4 regions of the Gorillibacterium sp. sgz306347 genome follow, and region 1 is predicted to be linked to each of the others. Evidence: riboswitches for the same ligand, from Rfam matches in the RefSeq annotation. Region 1 holds a riboswitch; each other region holds the start of a gene.
What was found. Region 1 has a riboswitch for cyclic di-AMP ahead of AC6I6H_RS16675 (C40 family peptidase). Riboswitches for the same ligand answer to the same signal wherever they lie in the genome.
Positions count from the first base shown of each region.

Region 2: linked by a shared signal. The riboswitch ahead of AC6I6H_RS17725 (resuscitation-promoting factor) and the one ahead of AC6I6H_RS16675 (C40 family peptidase) in region 1 are both predicted to bind cyclic di-AMP.
Region 3: linked by a shared signal. The riboswitch ahead of AC6I6H_RS22310 (KamA family radical SAM protein) and the one ahead of AC6I6H_RS16675 (C40 family peptidase) in region 1 are both predicted to bind cyclic di-AMP.
Region 4: linked by a shared signal. The riboswitch ahead of AC6I6H_RS02065 (TrkH family potassium uptake protein) and the one ahead of AC6I6H_RS16675 (C40 family peptidase) in region 1 are both predicted to bind cyclic di-AMP.

Region 1 is NZ_JCAPET010000033.1:34,949-39,015, forward strand. It holds gene lpdA (dihydrolipoyl dehydrogenase) at 81-1,502, opposite strand; gene AC6I6H_RS16675 (C40 family peptidase) at 1,756-2,598, opposite strand; cyclic di-AMP (ydaO/yuaA leader) riboswitch at 2,603-2,745, opposite strand; gene AC6I6H_RS16680 (hypothetical protein) at 3,153-3,359, shown strand; gene AC6I6H_RS16685 (hypothetical protein) at 3,365-4,067, opposite strand, start outside.
Region 2 is NZ_JCAPET010000039.1:23,845-27,911, reverse strand. It holds gene AC6I6H_RS17730 (ABC transporter ATP-binding protein) at 1-662, opposite strand, end outside; cyclic di-AMP (ydaO/yuaA leader) riboswitch at 1,100-1,276, shown strand; gene AC6I6H_RS17725 (resuscitation-promoting factor) at 1,527-2,699, shown strand; gene rnmV (ribonuclease M5) at 2,817-3,377, shown strand; gene rsmA (16S rRNA (adenine(1518)-N(6)/adenine(1519)-N(6))-dimethyltransferase RsmA) at 3,374-4,067, shown strand, end outside.
Region 3 is NZ_JCAPET010000086.1:1,424-5,490, forward strand. It holds gene AC6I6H_RS22305 (beta-mannosidase) at 1-2,516, shown strand, start outside; cyclic di-AMP (ydaO/yuaA leader) riboswitch at 2,594-2,727, shown strand; gene AC6I6H_RS22310 (KamA family radical SAM protein) at 2,842-3,972, shown strand.
Region 4 is NZ_JCAPET010000002.1:110,672-114,738, forward strand. It holds gene AC6I6H_RS02060 (potassium channel family protein) at 426-1,091, opposite strand; gene AC6I6H_RS02065 (TrkH family potassium uptake protein) at 1,114-2,463, opposite strand; cyclic di-AMP (ydaO/yuaA leader) riboswitch at 2,574-2,714, opposite strand; gene AC6I6H_RS02070 (CPBP family intramembrane glutamic endopeptidase) at 2,974-4,067, shown strand, end outside.

The DNA.
Region 1 (4,067 bases):
CTCCGGGCAAAAAAAACGCCGCGCCCTGCCGGACCGGCGGAAAATCGTCTCTTTTACTTTTTTTCGCCGGAAGCCGGCTTCTACAAATTCAAAGCCCGGCCGTCTACCGCCAGCATGGCTTCGGCAAGCGCCTCCGACAGAGTCGGGTGCGGGTGCACGGCGCTTCCCGTTTCCCAAGCGGTCGCGTTGAGGAACCGGGCCAGGGAAGCTTCTCCGATCAGCTCGGTCACGTGCGGACCGATCATATGGACGCCCAGCAAGTCCTCGCTGTCCCGGTCCGCGACAACTTTGACGAAGCCTCCCGTTTCGCCCTGTACCATCGCTTTGCCCAAGGCGCTGAAGGGGAACCGGCCGACCTTCACGTTTTTGCCTTGTTCCTTCGCCTGCTTTTCGGTAAGGCCCAGGCCTGCTGCCTGGAAACGGGTATACACGCACCGGGGAATGGCCAGCGCATCGAACGGGTGAGGCGCCAGGCCGGCGATCCGTTCCACGGCGGTAATGCCCTGATGGGCGGCGGCGTGGGCAAGCTGCATCCGCCCGTTCACGTCGCCGACCGCGTAAATATGCCCTTCCGCCGTTTGCAGGAAGCCGTCCGTTTTGACAAACCCTTTGTCCACCACAATGTCGGTATTCTCCAGTCCGATGCCTTCCGTGTTCCCGGCGCGGCCGACGGCGACAATCACGATATCGGCGCTATACGCTTCGGTTTTCTCTCCCGCCTCCGCCGTAAGCCGAACGTCTTCATCCCCGGCTTGTACGGTTTCCGGCAGCACCTTTGCGTTCGTGACGACCCGGATGCCCGCTTTGCGAAAATGCCGCTCCATCTCCCGGGAGATGTCTTCGTCTTCCTGCGGCAGAAGACGGTTGGCGTATTCGATCACCGTAACGTCTGCGCCAAAGTCGTTCAGCATGGATGCGAACTCGCAGCCGATCACGCCGCCTCCCACGATCAAGACCGACTTGGGAACCTCGCCAAGCTCCAGCGCGTCATCGCTCAGCAGAATCCTTTTTCCGTCCGGCTGCAGACCCGGAAGGGTGCGGGGGCGGGAGCCCGTCGCCAGAATCAGGTGACCCGGTATGATCGTTTCCGACTCCCCGCTTTCCGCTTCAAACGCGATGCTTCCCGCGCGCGGCGAAAAAATGGAGGGCCCGATCAGCCGGCCCGTACCGCTGTATACGTCAATTTTGTTTTTCTTCATCAAATACTGGACGCCTTTGTGAAGCTTCTCCACAATGCCCGCCTTTCGGCTTTGCGCCTTGGCCAGGTCAAACCGAAGCTCCGCCGCCGTGATGCCGAACGCTTCCCCGTCCCGAGCATCCGCATACAGCTCTGCGCTTCGCAGCAGAGCCTTCGTGGGGATGCAGCCCCGATGCAGACAGGTGCCTCCCAGTTTCCCGCGTTCCACCAAAGCGACGCTCATGCCGAGCTGCGCCGCCCGGATCGCCGCTGTATAGCCTCCTACGCCTCCGCCCAACACGGCGATGTCATAGGTTTTGGACATGACGATTCCCCCTCGACCGATTCTACACGTTTGCGGAGAAATTTTAGCACAGTTTCCCGGACCGCACCACCGCGAACGCAAAAACGGCCCTCGCGATCATCCGATTCGCCGGCGGGCCGTTCTGGTCATTTCCTGTTATTTGCATCGTCCGGCCGGTTTCAATCCGCTTGTGCCTGGTTAAGAAAAACCAATGCAGAAAAATCGGACGGCTTGTGTAATCCATACGTAAGTATATCAGATGGAAGCAAATGAATTAGAATACCCGGCGGGCGGCAAAATAGCGGTTGCCCCAGTAGCCGGTGGTCAGCGAATCCACCCGTACCCCATCCGAAGTGGTTGAGGAAATAAACTTCCCGTTGCCCAGCGAAATCCCGACATGCGTAGCCGGCGCTTTCCCGCTGTTGGAGAAGAAAACCAGGTCTCCGGCCTGCGGTTGAAACACTTTGCTTCCGCTTGCCGACAGCATGCTGTTGGCGGTACGGGGAAGCTTGACCTTCTGCTGGTTAAAGATGTACTGAACAAACCCGGAGCAGTCAAATCCATTAGGCGTGGTGCCGCCGTAACGATAGGGCGTGCCCATGTATTTTTTTGCGTTCGTTATAACCGTTTCGGTATCGTCCGGCTTGATATAGGCCGGCTTGTGGTCTTTCCCGTCCGTGTTGACGATGGCGAGATCGTTTTTACTGTCCCATTTGACGGAGCTGTCAAACGATTCCGATATAAAACGGACCGGGACGTAGGTTCTTCCCTTGGAGACTTGCGCATTGGTATCGAGCTTGACGGTTTTGCCGTTGACGACGGCTTTATTTTCGCCGGTTTTCAGAACGATTTTCCGGTCTTTGTTGGCAATCGTAATTTGCACTTGCTTTCCCTTGGGCACCGAGCTGATGCTGTAGCCCATTTTTTGCGAGACTACCGTAACCGGCACCTGGACCCGGCTGCTTTTGTCCACGTACGGCTGTGCGTCCGGAAAACGCACCAGCGTGTCATTTACCTGTACTTTCACGTTAGCTGCGGCTTCGGAATGCGAAGCCCAAAGAAGACCGGAGGCAAAAACGACAGAAGACATGAGGGCTGCTTTGCAAAAACGGTTCAAAGGGCAAACTTCCTCCTATAGCCTTCGGGGTTAGTTGACGGGTTCGGGAAGAGGTTTTCCCTGGTTCGCTTTGACGTCCGGCGAACGTTCACCCCAAATTAGGTCCCCCGTACCGGTTGGAACGACCAGATTCGGCAAAATTTAATCCTTGTCTAAGGTATCATGCGAAAAACACATAATCAATAGTAAATTGGTGGATGATTTTGCATAATAGGAGCAACCTCCTATAGCGCAAGGGTTTTCGCTGTACCATTTTTTTAACAACAGGAAGTGCAGGGTATAAAAAAAACCGCTGGCGATCAAAGCGCCAACGGCCAAATTAAGGAGAAAAAATGGTTATGAAGGCAACCGGTCGTCTCATCCGGTTGCAATATCAGTATAGCACATCGTATATCAATCGAATACATAGGATTACTGGAAATAATCTGGTACGACCCACCGCTGCTGCCTGTTCCTGCTTTGGTGATTGCCGGCTTAAAGGCGTGGTTCGAGACTCCGTGAATCCCGGGATGAATGCCCTTCCCGCCGCATATGTTATAGGGGAGGGATGTCCGATGGACAAGAACAGTCCGCTGTACGAACGGGAAATCGTGCGCCACAACGCCCGCATGGATGTGGAGAAGGAGCGCGAGGACGAGGAAAAGGAAAAAAAGAAACGCAAAGACCGCCGCAAAGCGGCGGTCACGGCGGTTCTGTATTTGGCGCTGTTATATGTGCTTTATTTGGCGGCGAGCCAGTTCGCGGGATTTCGGTTGGGGTAAGAGCATTACTTCATTTCAATGGCCCGTTGCCTCAAGTCTTTTGCCGCAGCTTGCAGTTCATCATTGAGCCGAAGATCCTCCGCCATCAAATTATTGAGTTCGACTATACCTAACGAACTGCCCTCCAGCGAATATTCGATATTGCTGACAATTGATATTTTGTTATTGGCCAAGAAACGGGTTTTGTTATCCAGCTTATCTTTGAAAGTTTTTAAGGCCTCCAAGAGCGAGCTGTGCTGTTTCTCATTTTTCTCCGAGGGCCTAACCCCTTCCAGGCGTATGATGGTGGAGTTGACTTGAGAGCTTAATTTTTCAGGGTAGTTTTTTGCTTCTTCGACTTTTTCCATGCTATTCATCAGGATAATGGGCTGGGCCATGGTTAACACATTCTCGATGTCAGCGGTAAAGTTTTGGATAATACTCCCTTTTGCCGTAGCTATAACCTCCCGGTAGGCTTTAAAATCCGAAAGGGCTCCGATCACCGGCGAGGTCAAAGGCGCAACATCCGGTGCCGCTTGCGTCAACTCGTTTAAGGTTTGGATGCCGGCATCCCATTCATCTATGGTTGGATAACTGTCGACGAGGAACAGCGGGTTCTTCTTTAGCCCCTCCAGGTAGAGATTAAATTCTTCTGAATCCTTCTCCTTCAGTTCCGTCACTTTTTCCTGGAACAAAGGATAATTTTTTTGCGTCAATGCCTCGTTTGCT
Region 2 (4,067 bases), on a different contig from region 1:
GCCAGCGTGCCCTTGGCGGCGATTTCGCCGCGCTGCAGCACGACGTAGCGGTCGCAGTACCGCTCCAAGGTGGAGAGAATGTGCGAGCTGATAAGGAAGCTCGCCCCCTTCTTCTTGAACGAATCCATCAGCTCCAGCAGGGAGCGGATGCCAAGCGGGTCGAGCCCGAGGAATGGCTCGTCGATGATGTAAAGCGGCGCTTCGATCAGAAAAGCGTTCATCAGCATCACCTTTTGCCGCATGCCCTTGGAAAGATGCATCGGAAAGCTGTCCGCTTTTTCCTCCATGCGGAACCGCTTCATCAGCTCCGAAGTCCGTGTTTCAAAAGCCGTCCGGTCGAGGCCGTAGACGCGGGCCGTCAATTCCAGGTGCTCCCGGATGGTCAGCTCGTCGTACAGCTCCGGGCTTTCCGGGACGAACGCAAACGACGACCGGTAGGCTTCGGGGTTGTCGCGCAGCCCGGCGCCGCGAACGCGCACCGCGCCGCGCTGGGGCTCCATCAGCCCGAGAATGTGCTTGATGGCCGTGCTTTTGCCTGCGCCGTTCAGCCCGATCAGGCCGACCATCTCCCCTTTGCCGACCGTAAAGGTCAGGTCGCGGATTACCGGTTTGTTGTAGAGGTAACCGCCAAAGAGGCCTTCCACTTCCAAAATCGTTTCCATGGTTCACCGCCGAAAAGACAGGCGTCCGGCACCGCCGCAAAGCGGCGCTTCCGTGCCGGGGAAGCCCGTCCGAATAGAAAGCAATCCTTCCCGCCTAAAAGCGGTTGCAAGGAGGCTGGACCGGTCTTCAAAAAATCGTAAAAATCTTTCCAAACCGGTGCAACTTTTGGGGCTGTTCGTGCGTTGTATAAGTGAAGGATTTGTTCCATTTTATTATAAACTTGTAGGGCTTGGAAGCAAAGAAACTCTGAAATCGTGAGAAAATGGTGGGCTAGAGCCCGATATAAGGAGAAACAGGCAAGGTTTATTCGGCCATTTGCGGATTTTGGCTGAGTATGCCTTTTTTTTGCTGTTTATTCCGGGACGGCCGCCCTTTACATGTGCAGACGCAGGGCGTAATATACATTCAGGATAACTTAATATTACCATGCCAATTTTCCAAATTATCGCTGAGTTCCATTTGGGAAACGGGGGAACCGCAAGCGGACGGCCGGGGTAAGCAACCGGCAGCCTGCAGGTTTAGGGGTGAATCGGGGAGGATTTTAGCTCTCCGTAGGGCGACTCTCGCGCCCGAATCCGTCAGCTAACCTCGTAAGCGTGAAGAGAGAGGTATTGATCGGGCGGGTGTTTTTTTGCTCCGAGAAGTTCCTCTTCTTAGGGCTTTTTTGTGTTCCGAGGTCCTAAGAGACTCAAATGGATAAGTTTTCGAGAAAGCGAGGTGAAGGCGTTACACACGGGCCGTGAGACCGGCAGGCTGAAAACGGAAATTGGCGCCAGTGATGAGCGAACACCAAAATCCCTAGTCACGTCAGATGGAATCATGCATAACAGTCGATGGCGAGGCTCTCAAGGAGGACCGAAGAAGTGGGAGACACGAATTTGAATCCCCATGTAAAACGATCATCCAGCATGTCCTTCGCATTGCGTTGGAAGCATGAAAACCTGCGCAGGTATACATTTCTCGCGTTGTTCACTTTAACGGTGACCATTATGTTTTTCATGTTGCTGAACGGCACCTACAACAAAACGATTGCGCTTGTTGTAGACGGCCAGGAGATGGAAGTCAAAACGCACGGACTAACTGTGCAGCATGTGTTGGAGGATCAAGGCGTAACGGTAGGCAGCTATGACAAGCTGTCCCAGCCGCTCGACGCCAAATTGAAGCACGGCGACCGGATCGAGCTGACCCGGGCACGGAGCTTTACGGTAACGGCAGACGGAAAGACCCGTTTGTTCCACACGGTTGAAAAAACGGTGGACGCGGCGCTCCGGGAGGCGCGCATCACCGTCAATACGGACGACAAATTATCCCTCGCATTGAACGAAACACTAACCGACCACGCAGCAATCCAGATCGTCCGGGTTACGAAGGAGCAGACCAAGCAGGTCGTTCCGATTGCCTTTAAGGTGACCACCCAGAATGACGACAAACTGCTGAAAGGCAAGCAGCAGACCCTCCAGGAGGGGAAAGCCGGAAGCAAGGTCATTACCAAGGAGCGCGTTTTTGAAGACGGCAAGCTGGTCAAGGAGAGTACGATTTCCGAAGCGGTCGCCGCCAAGAGCGTGAACAAGATCGTCGCAGTCGGGACCAAAAAACCGGTGGTTACGCTGGCCGCCAAGCCCGAAACGAAGAAACCTGCGGCACAAACGGCATCGAAAGCAAAGACGCAGACTGTCGTGAAGGACGGTGTGCCCGTCAGCTATAAGAAGCTTATCAGCAACGTTACCTTGACGGCTTATTCCGCCCACGCTCCGTCTACCGGCAAAAGCCCGGGAGACAGCGGCTTCGGCATCACCCGTACCGGCACCAAAGTGACCGAGGGCCGCACCATTGCGGTCGATCCGGGCGTCATTCCGCTCGGCTGGTGGGTGTATATCGAAGGAATCGGCTACCGCCGCGCCGAGGATACCGGCAGCGCGGTCAAGGGCAACAAAATCGACGTTTATTACGACAGCGAAGCGTACGCCCAGCAGTTCGGGCTCAAGCGAGGCTACACGGTATATGTCATCGGGCCGAAGAAGCCGACCGCCGAATAAGCGCGGTTGCGCGGAATCCCATTCATCTGATATAGTATTTTTAACCAAAGGAGAGGCATTCGCCTCTCCTTTTCGCGGCTTTTCGCAACTTTTTCCCGTTACGTGGAGGGATTGGGCTTGATTAAGGAAATCATTGTAGTAGAGGGGAAGGACGACACGGTAGCCATCAAGCGCGCCGTGGACGCGGAGACGATTGAAACGGGCGGCTCGGCCATCAACGAGACCGTATACCGGATGATCGAGCGGGCCCAGGCCGCACGCGGCGTCATCGTCTTCACCGACCCGGACCATGCCGGCGAGCGCCTGCGCAAGCTGATCGGCGCCAGGGTGCCGGGCTGCAAGCACGCGTTTCTGACCCAGGAGGAAGCGACGCGCAAAGGGGACATCGGCGTGGAGAACGCCTCCCCGGAAGCAATCCGTCAGGCGCTGGCCAACGTCAAAAGCGACTGGGGCGCAGGCGAATCGGAAATTACCTGGGACGATCTGATGGACGCCGGCCTGATCGTGCATCCCCAAGCCGCGGCCCGGAGGCTTGCCGTCGGCAACCGGTTGGGCATCGGCTACGCGAACGGAAAGCAGTTTTACAACCGCTGCCGCATGTTCCGGATCGGCTTTGCGGAATTTGCCGAAGCGGTCCGGATGCTGGAAACCGAGAACGGAAAAGAGGGACAGCCATGAACGAACGGGAGACGCGTCTGCCCGATATCGCCACGCCGGGGAGAACGCGCGAAATCGTGCGCAAATACGGAATTGCGATGAAAAAAAGCCTGGGGCAGAACTTTTTGGTGGATACCAACATTTTGAACAAAATCGTGGGCGCGGCGGGGCTCGACAAAACCAAAGGCGTACTGGAAATCGGCCCGGGCATCGGCGCGTTGACCGAGCAGCTGGCCCGAACGGCCGGACAAGTCCTGGCGGTGGAAATCGACCAGCGGCTGCTGCCGGTGCTGGGCGAGACGCTGGCCCCTTACGGCAACGTGTCCGTTGTGCACGGCGATGTTCTGAAGCTGGAGCTTGCCGGCCTGATGGAGAGCAAATTCGCCGGATGCAGCGGCGTCAGCGTGGTGGCCAACCTGCCTTACTACGTCACGACGCCGATCATCATGAAGCTGCTGGAGGAAAAGCTGCCGCTGGAGCACATTGTGGTCATGATCCAGAAGGAGGTGGCCGACCGGATGGCTGCCTCGCCCGGAACGAAGGATTACGGGAGCCTCAGCGTGGCGGTGCAGTATTACTGCCAGGCGGAAACGGTCGCCATTGTACCGCATACGGTGTTTATCCCGCAGCCGCAGGTGGATTCGGCGGTTATCCGCCTCTCCCTGCGAAAGGAGCCGGCGGTGCGCGTGAGCGACGAAGCCTTTTTCTTTT
Region 3 (4,067 bases), on a different contig from region 1:
ACGACTGGAGCTTCAAGGCATGCGAGGATCACGAGTGGCTGAAAGCGGCCGTTCCGGGATGCGTGCATACCGATTTGCTGAAAAACGGCAAGATCGCGGACCCGTTTTACGGAACGAACGAGCACGACCTGCAATGGATCGACAAAAAGGACTGGGAATACGAAACCCGCTTCGACCTGTCCGAGGAGCTGCTGGCGGAATCCCGGCTGGAGCTTGTTTTCGACGGGCTGGATACGTACGCGGACGTGTATGTGAATGGAGAGCTTGTTCTTTCGGCGGACAACATGTTCCGCTCCTGGAGAGTGGACGTCAAAAAGCTTCTTGCCGCCAAAGACAACACGGTGCGCATCGTGTTCCGTTCCCCGGTGCAGGTCGACCTGCCGAAGCTGGAGCAGCTCGGCTACGCCCTGCCCGCCCCGAACGACCAATCCGAGCTGGGCGGACTCGGGGACAAGAAGATCAGCGTATTTGCGCGCAAAGCGCCGTATCATTACGGCTGGGATTGGGGCCCGCGTTTCGTCACGAGCGGCATCTGGCGGGAAGCGCGGCTGGAAGGCTGGACGGGGACGCGTTTTGCGGATTTGTTTATCCGTCAGGACGAAGTAACGGCTGCAAAAGCGCGGCTCACGGCGGTAGCGGAGATCGAAGCTGAAGAAGCCGGAGAGGCGGTGCTTCGGGCAGGCACGGAAGGAGCCTGGAAAGAAAGCGCTGTCTTGCTGGCGGCGGGGCTGAACCGCATCGAGCTTCCGCTCGAAGTGGAAAACCCCCGGCTGTGGTGGTCGAACGGGCTGGGCGAGCCGGTGCTTTACACGTTCACGGCGGAGCTTTCCCGGGCAGGCGCCCCCACGGCCGCGGCAAAAGTACGCACGGGCCTTCGCTCGGTCCGCTTGTCCATTCGCAAGGACGAGCAAGGCGCCTCGTTCGCGTTTGAGCTGAACGGAAAGCTTGTTTTTATCAAGGGCGCGAACCATATCCCCAAGGACAGCTTTGCGCCGGAAGTCGGGCGGGACCGCTACCTGCGGGAAATTTTGACGGCCAAGGAATCGAATATGAACATGCTGCGCATTTGGGGCGGGGGCATTTACGAGGAAAAAGCGTTCTACGAGCTGTGCGACGAGCACGGTCTGCTGGTTTGGCAGGATTTCATGTTCGCCTGCAGCATGTATCCGGGCGACGAGGCGTTTCTTGCCAGCGTCCGTGCGGAAGCGGAGGAAAATGTCCGGCGTCTGCGCAACCACCCGTCGATCGCCCTCTGGTGCGGCAACAACGAGATCGACTCGGCTTGGGCGAACTTCAACGAAAATGCCGGCTGGGGCTGGAAAAAGAACTTCGATGCAGCGCAGCGCGAACGTTTATGGGCGGACTACGAGGCGCTGTTCCACGACCTGCTTCCAAACGCCGTGAAGGAGCATGCGTCCGGGACGGATTACTGGCCGTCCTCGCCGCTTGTCGAGCTGACCGGGGACGCCCGCCAGCACACCACGGGGCGTACGACCAGCGGCGACGTCCATTATTGGGGCGTCTGGCACAATTCCGAGCCGTTCGAGAATTATGAAGTGAGGATCGGGCGGTTCATGAGCGAATACGGCTTCCAGTCCTTCCCGGAGTACAAAACGGTTCTGACTTACGCCGAGGAAAAGGACATGGAGCTGGAATCCGACGTCATGCTGGCCCACCAGAAGAACGGCTCGGGCAACCGGCTGATCAAGGAGTACATGGACAAGTACCTGAAGGAGCCGAAGGATTTCCCGTCCTTCCTGTACATGAGCCAGGTGCTTCAGGCGGAAGCGATCCGCGAAGCCATCGAGGCGCACCGCCGCGCCAAGCCGTACTGCATGGGCACCCTGTACTGGCAGATAAACGACTGCTGGCCGGTCGCGTCCTGGGCAAGCATCGATTACTACGGCCGCTGGAAGGCGCTGCAATACGCGGCGAAGCGCGGCTTCCGCGACGTGCTGATTTCCGTCCGGCCGTCCGAAGACGGAGCCCTTCACGTGCACGTCGTTTCCGACCGGACCGAGCCGTTCAGCGGCACGCTTCGCCTCCGCGCGCTGGATTTCGGCGGCAAGCTGATCAGCGAACGCGCCGAAGATATTCGGGTGGATGCCGATGCTTCCGTGCTGGCGCTTTCCGTCCGGGCGGACGAGCTGCTGCAGGGCCGCGACGCCGCCGAGGCGGTTCTGGCGGCGGAGCTGCTGGAGGCGGACGGGAGCATCGCGGCCTCGGCCGAAGCCTTCTTTGCGGATGCCAAAACCCGTCGGCTTGCGGAGCCTTCCATCCGGCTTCGGGATGCGGAAAACGGCGCCGGCTCGAAATGGGTGCTGGAAGCGGACGCTCTGGCCGAGCAGGTGTGGCTGTCCGCAGAAGCCGAGGGTATTTTCAGCGACAATTTCTTTACGCTGATTCCGGGCCGTCCGGTGACCGTGGAGTTTTTTGCCCTCGATCCGTCCGGCGGCCGGTATGTAGCCGCAAACCCGGGCCGTATTGAGGTTCGTTCCATGCGCGATTTTGTTTGAGTTCGTCCGGCGCAGCCGAGCGAAAGATACGGCAATTGTTTGACAAGTATTGCACAGGAACCCAAGTTCCGGTACCATGATGGCATGCGCTTAATTTCCGGCTTCGGCCGGAAAGCGGGGGAACCGTGTTTGTGGGGCGAATCGTCGTCAGATGTAGGGAACCATCCTTCCCGAGCCCGTCAGCTAACCTCGTCGGCAGAAGATGGGTCCGATCTTTTTTGCTTGTTCCAAAAGACCCTTCGGGGTCTTTTTCTGTTTTCATCCATCGGGTTCCTTTCCATTCTGCCACCAAGCGCATCCACTTTCCCTCTGGAGGAGGATCGCCATGAGCAAGCTGCAATTTATCACCGACATTGACAAGCTGGACCGCATTCCGGCGGAGGAACGCGAGAAGCTGAAGCGGGTCGCCGGGGAATTCGCTTTTCGGGCAAACGATTACTACCTGGGGCTGATCGACTGGTCGGACCCGGCGGACCCGCTTCGCCGGCTTGTTGTCCCGAACGAATGGGAGCTGGACGAATACGGCTGCCTGGATGCAAGCAACGAAGAGGCGAATTATGTGGTGCCGGGCTGTCAGCACAAGTACCGGACCACGGCGCTGCTGCTCGTTTCGGAGGCGTGCGGGGCGTACTGCCGCTATTGTTTCCGCAAACGGCTTTTTCGAGGCGGGGCGCGGGAGGCCGCCGTCAATCCGGAAGCAGGGCTGGCCTATATCGCCGCCCATTCGGAAATCAACAACGTTTTGCTGACCGGAGGCGACAGCCTGATGCTTTCGACGCAGCGGCTGATCTCCCTGATGGAAAGGCTGGAGGAAATTCCGCACGTCCGGATCATTCGGCTCGGCTCCAAAATGCCCGCCTTTCAGCCAATGCGCATTTACGAGGATGAGGCGCTGCTGGAGGCCATCCGGAAGCATTCGTCGGGGGGACAGCAAATTTACGTTATGGCCCATTTTGATCATCCCCGCGAGCTGACGGAGGAGGCGCTGCGCGCGGTGAAAGCCCTCCAGTCGGCGGGGGCGCATGTGGTCAATCAGACGCCGGTGCTGAAGGGAATCAACGACGACCCCGGCGTGCTCGCCGAGCTGCTGGACCGGTTGTCCTGGGCCGGGATCGCGCCCTACTATTTCTTCGTGAACCGGCCGGTGGCCGGGAACGAGGCGTTTGTTTTGCCGCTCGACCGTGTTTACCGGATCGTGGAGCAGGCCAAAGCCCGCACCTCGGGACTCGGCAAGCGGGTCCGGCTGACCATGAGCCATGCATCCGGTAAAATCGAGATTCTGGCGGTGGAGCACGGAAAGGCCTATTTGAAGTATCACCAGTCCAAAGAAGGGCATTACGGCAAGCTGATGATTCTGGACTGCCCGGAGGAGGCGGCATGGTTTGACGACCTGCCGGGCAGCGAGCTGCATTGGGCGGGCCGGAGGGGCGACCTTACGGAGCCGGCGGTCCGGTAAGGGGCCGGCGGCCGGGGGAGGCGGCCGGAGGGCGGTTAGTAAGTGTGGGATGTCTGGCGCGACGTATGTAAGTGGCGTGCCGGGAGGCGCGTAGA
Region 4 (4,067 bases), on a different contig from region 1:
TGGTCCGGTCCGGGCAACAATCATGCCTCCCCTGGTACAACCGATCAGACCAGCCGTGCACCAACCATGCCCTGTCCACCGATCATAACCAGCACGCCACACCATGCGCCTACTCTTCACCGGATCACGACCCGTCACGCCACACCATGCGCCTACTCTTCACCGGATCACGACCCGTCACGCCACACCATGCGCCTACTCTTCACCGGATCGCGCCCAGCCAAGCTACATTATGCGCCTACTTATCACCGGATCACGACCCGTCACGTTACCTCATACGCTGCGCCTACTTATCACCGGATCACGACCCGTCACGTTACCTCATGCGACTCTTCACTGGATCGCGCCCAGCCACGCTATATCATGCGCCTACTCTTCACCTGATTAGGCCAGACCGCGCCCGACCAACCACCACTCAGCGGAAGCTAGTCGTTGATCGAACCCTCGAACTGCTCGATCTGCTCGTTCGAGCCGATGACGACCATGACATCGTGGAGGTGGACCTTTTCTTCGGCGGATGGGGAGACAGATACCTCGCCCGACTTGCGGTGGATCGCTACAATGCTGATGCCGAAGCGAGCCCGGGCGTTCAGCTCAAGAAGCGTTTGGCCGGCAATTTTCGTCGTGACGTTCAGCTCGGCGATGGAGTAATCCTTGGATAATTCAATGTAGTCCAGCAGATTGGGCGTGCCCAGCTGGTGGGCGACGCGGATGCCCATGTCCCGTTCGGGGAACACGACCCGGTCCACGCCGATCTTGTTCAGCACCTTCCCGTGCAGGTTGGTCCGGGCTTTGGCCACGACCTTTTTCAGGCCCATGTCCTTCAGCAATATGGTGGTCATGATGCTCGCCTGGATGTCGTCGCCGATGGCCACGACGGCGCAGTCGAAGTTGCGCAGCCCGAGCGAACGAAGCGTCTCCTCGTCGATGGAATCGGCCACGACGGCATGCGTCAGGTAAGGCTCCATTTCCGCTACCCGCTCCTCGTCACGGTCCACTCCCAGCACCTCGTACCCCATTTGATAAAGCTCGCGGGCCAGGCTGGCGCCGAAGCGCCCCAGGCCGATAACGGCGAATTGATGATGTTTCAATGCGGTCTCCTCCTTGTCCGGTTTAACCGATGGTGATCTTGCCTTCCGGATAACGGTACAATTCCTTCTCGGGCTTCGGCTGCAGCGCATAGGCCAGGGTCAGCGGACCGAGGCGGCCGATAAACATCATCAGGATGATCATGATGCGCCCGACCAGGGACAGCTCCGGCGTCAGCCCCATCGAGAGGCCGACAGTACCGAACGCCGATGTCACTTCAAATAAAATCCGCAAGAACTGCACGTCCTCCGTCGTGGAAAGGACCATGGAAACAAACACCACGAGGAACAGCGCGAAAAAAGTCATCGTGATCGCCTTGTAGATCCGGTCCTTGGCCAGCCGGTTGCGGAAAAAGACAATGTCTTCTTTGCCCCGCAGCATCGCAAGCATAGCGCCGATCAGAATGGCGAAGGTCGTCGTTTTGATCCCGCCTCCGGTCGAGCCGGGCGAAGCCCCGATAAACATCAGGATGATGGTAAAAAATTGCGAAGCCTGGCGCATGCCGAGCACGTCGATGGTGTTCGCGCCCGCGGTCCGCGGCGTTACCGACGCGAAGAAAGAGGACCATGCCTTGCCGGAAAAGGAGAGCGGCTTCAGCGTGTTCGGATTTGTGTATTCAAACAGGAAGAAAACAATGGCGCCCAGCAAAATAAGCGCCGCCGTGCTCGACAGCACCACTTTGGTATGGAGGGAGAACTTCTTGCGGTTGCGGTACTCGTGCAGCTCGGCAATGACGATGAAGCCGATGCCCCCCGTTACGATCAGCCCCATAACCACGAGATTGACAAGCGGGTCATTGACGTAGGAGGTCAGGCTGCTGAACGGACCAGTCAGCGGCCCCATGAGATCAAAACCGGCGTTGTTGAACATGGAAACGCCATGGAACAGCCCGAAGAACAAGGCATCCCCAAGGCTCATGTCAAAAGAAAAGCGGATGGCAAGCAGAGTCGCTCCGGCCCCTTCAATCACCAGCGCGTAAAGTAGCACCTTGCGGATCAGCCGGACAATGCCTTCCATGCTGTTCTGGTTCAGCGCCTCCTGCAAAATCAGCCTCTCCCGCAGCGAGATCCGCCGGCGGAATACGAGCATGATCAAGGTCGCCATCGTCATGAAGCCGAGCCCGCCCACCTGGATCAAAGTCAAGATCACCGTTTTGCCAAACACGCTCCAGTGAAGTCCCGTGTCTACCACGACGAGCCCCGTCACACAGGTGGCGGACGTAGCCGTAAACAAGGCGTCGATAAAAGCAGTCGGCTCTCCGCTGGCCGACGAAACCGGAAGGGTCAGCAAAAACGCGCCGACGACAATGATCAGCGCAAACCCGAGCACCAGAATCTGCGGAGGCTTTAACCGGATAAACAGCTTTTGCAGCAAGGTCCGTTCTCTCCCTCGCCGGGTCCCGCCCGGCTTTTCTATGGTATTAACCCTTTTTCGGAATATCGACCGCGGCGCAAAAAAAAGACATTGGGAAACCAATGCCGGTTGTTTCCTTGCACAAGACGCCTACGAGGTTAGCTGTCGGATTCGGGCAGGCAGGTTACCCTATTCGCCGGACGGCGAAATTCACCCCTGTTGCTTCTGGTTCCCCCGTTTTCACATGCTTCGAAATTCGGCCGATTTTCAATTGATTTGATTATAGCTTGCCCGCCGTACCCGCACAAAGGCAATTTGGGCTGATTTTCGCCGCTAACGCACCATAAACCGAAGGATTCCATCCTCTTTCGGGGGTGGAGACGGCTTTAAGAGAGTTTGGCGTCTGCTTATTCGGATAACCGGCCGAAAATCGGGCCTTCCGCTTATTCCCGGCAGTCATTAGACTCCGCTCGCGGCATAAGGGTATAATAGGCAGGTAGAAGAAAGCCGGTCGTCAGAGGAGGATGTTGATTGGGACTTTTTAAAGCTAACCGGACTTTAATTTTTCTCGCCGTAGTAGGCATTATACTGTATTTGGTCGCCGGCAACTTGTATGCGGCAAATGGAGAAGACAATCCCGATGCGGTCGCGGCCAAACCCGAGGTCACGCAAGAGGCGGCGCAGAACACCGCAGCCGCGTGGTACCGCAGCAAAACCGGAGCCGCGCCGACCGAAACGAAACGTGCGGTATACGCTTCCGATAAGCCGCTAAGCGTCTACGTCGCCAAGAATGAATTGACGGGGCCGTTTCAAGATTTGAAAAGCAGCCTTCCCTTGGCGGATGAGTTTTGGCGTGTCGATTTGTCTTCCGAAAGCGGCAGCTATTCCGTGCGCATCGACCCGAACACTCCGCGTGTTCTGGGCTGGGAGAAAACAGGCGGCTCGCCGGGCGAATCGGCTGCGGACAGCAGCGCCGACGAGGAAATCCGGGCGCTTGGCTTCGATCCCGAAAGCTTTGTCTATGACGAAGAAGGCCCCAGCCTCACGCAGCGCGGGGAGCTGGTCGTCCACCGGATGGTCAGCAGCGACATCCGGCTTCTGGATGCGCCCCTTGTCATCGAATTCCGGACGCAGGGGGAGGAGCTGGTCAAGGTGATGCCGCAGTTCGAGCTGCCGGCGGATTTTACAACCTGGCTGGCCGATCAGGACAACGGCGCCGGACTGATGTCGGTTCTTTATCTGGTCGTTTCCTTTGTGCTCGGCCTGGTCGCTTTTATCCTCGCCATCGTGAACCGGAAGCAGGTCCGTTTCAGCCGGGGCATCGTATTCTCGCTGATCGTGCTGTCGACCATCTCGCTGTATTCCTATAACAGCCTTCCGTCTCAGCTGGCCTCGGTAGCGCCTTCCGATCTGGCCGGCATCAGCGATACGGTCCTGGTGGTGACGAACATTGTGCTTTACGCCCTGCTCGCCGTCGCCTTGTACCTGACCGCCGTATCCGGCGATCAGCTTTGGCGGGCGCGGGGCTGGAACCCCTGGCCCCGTTTCCGCGAGCCCCAGTTCGGCCGCCATGTTTTTTACAGCATGGGGCGCGGGTATCTGCTCGCCTTGTTTATCCTGGGCGT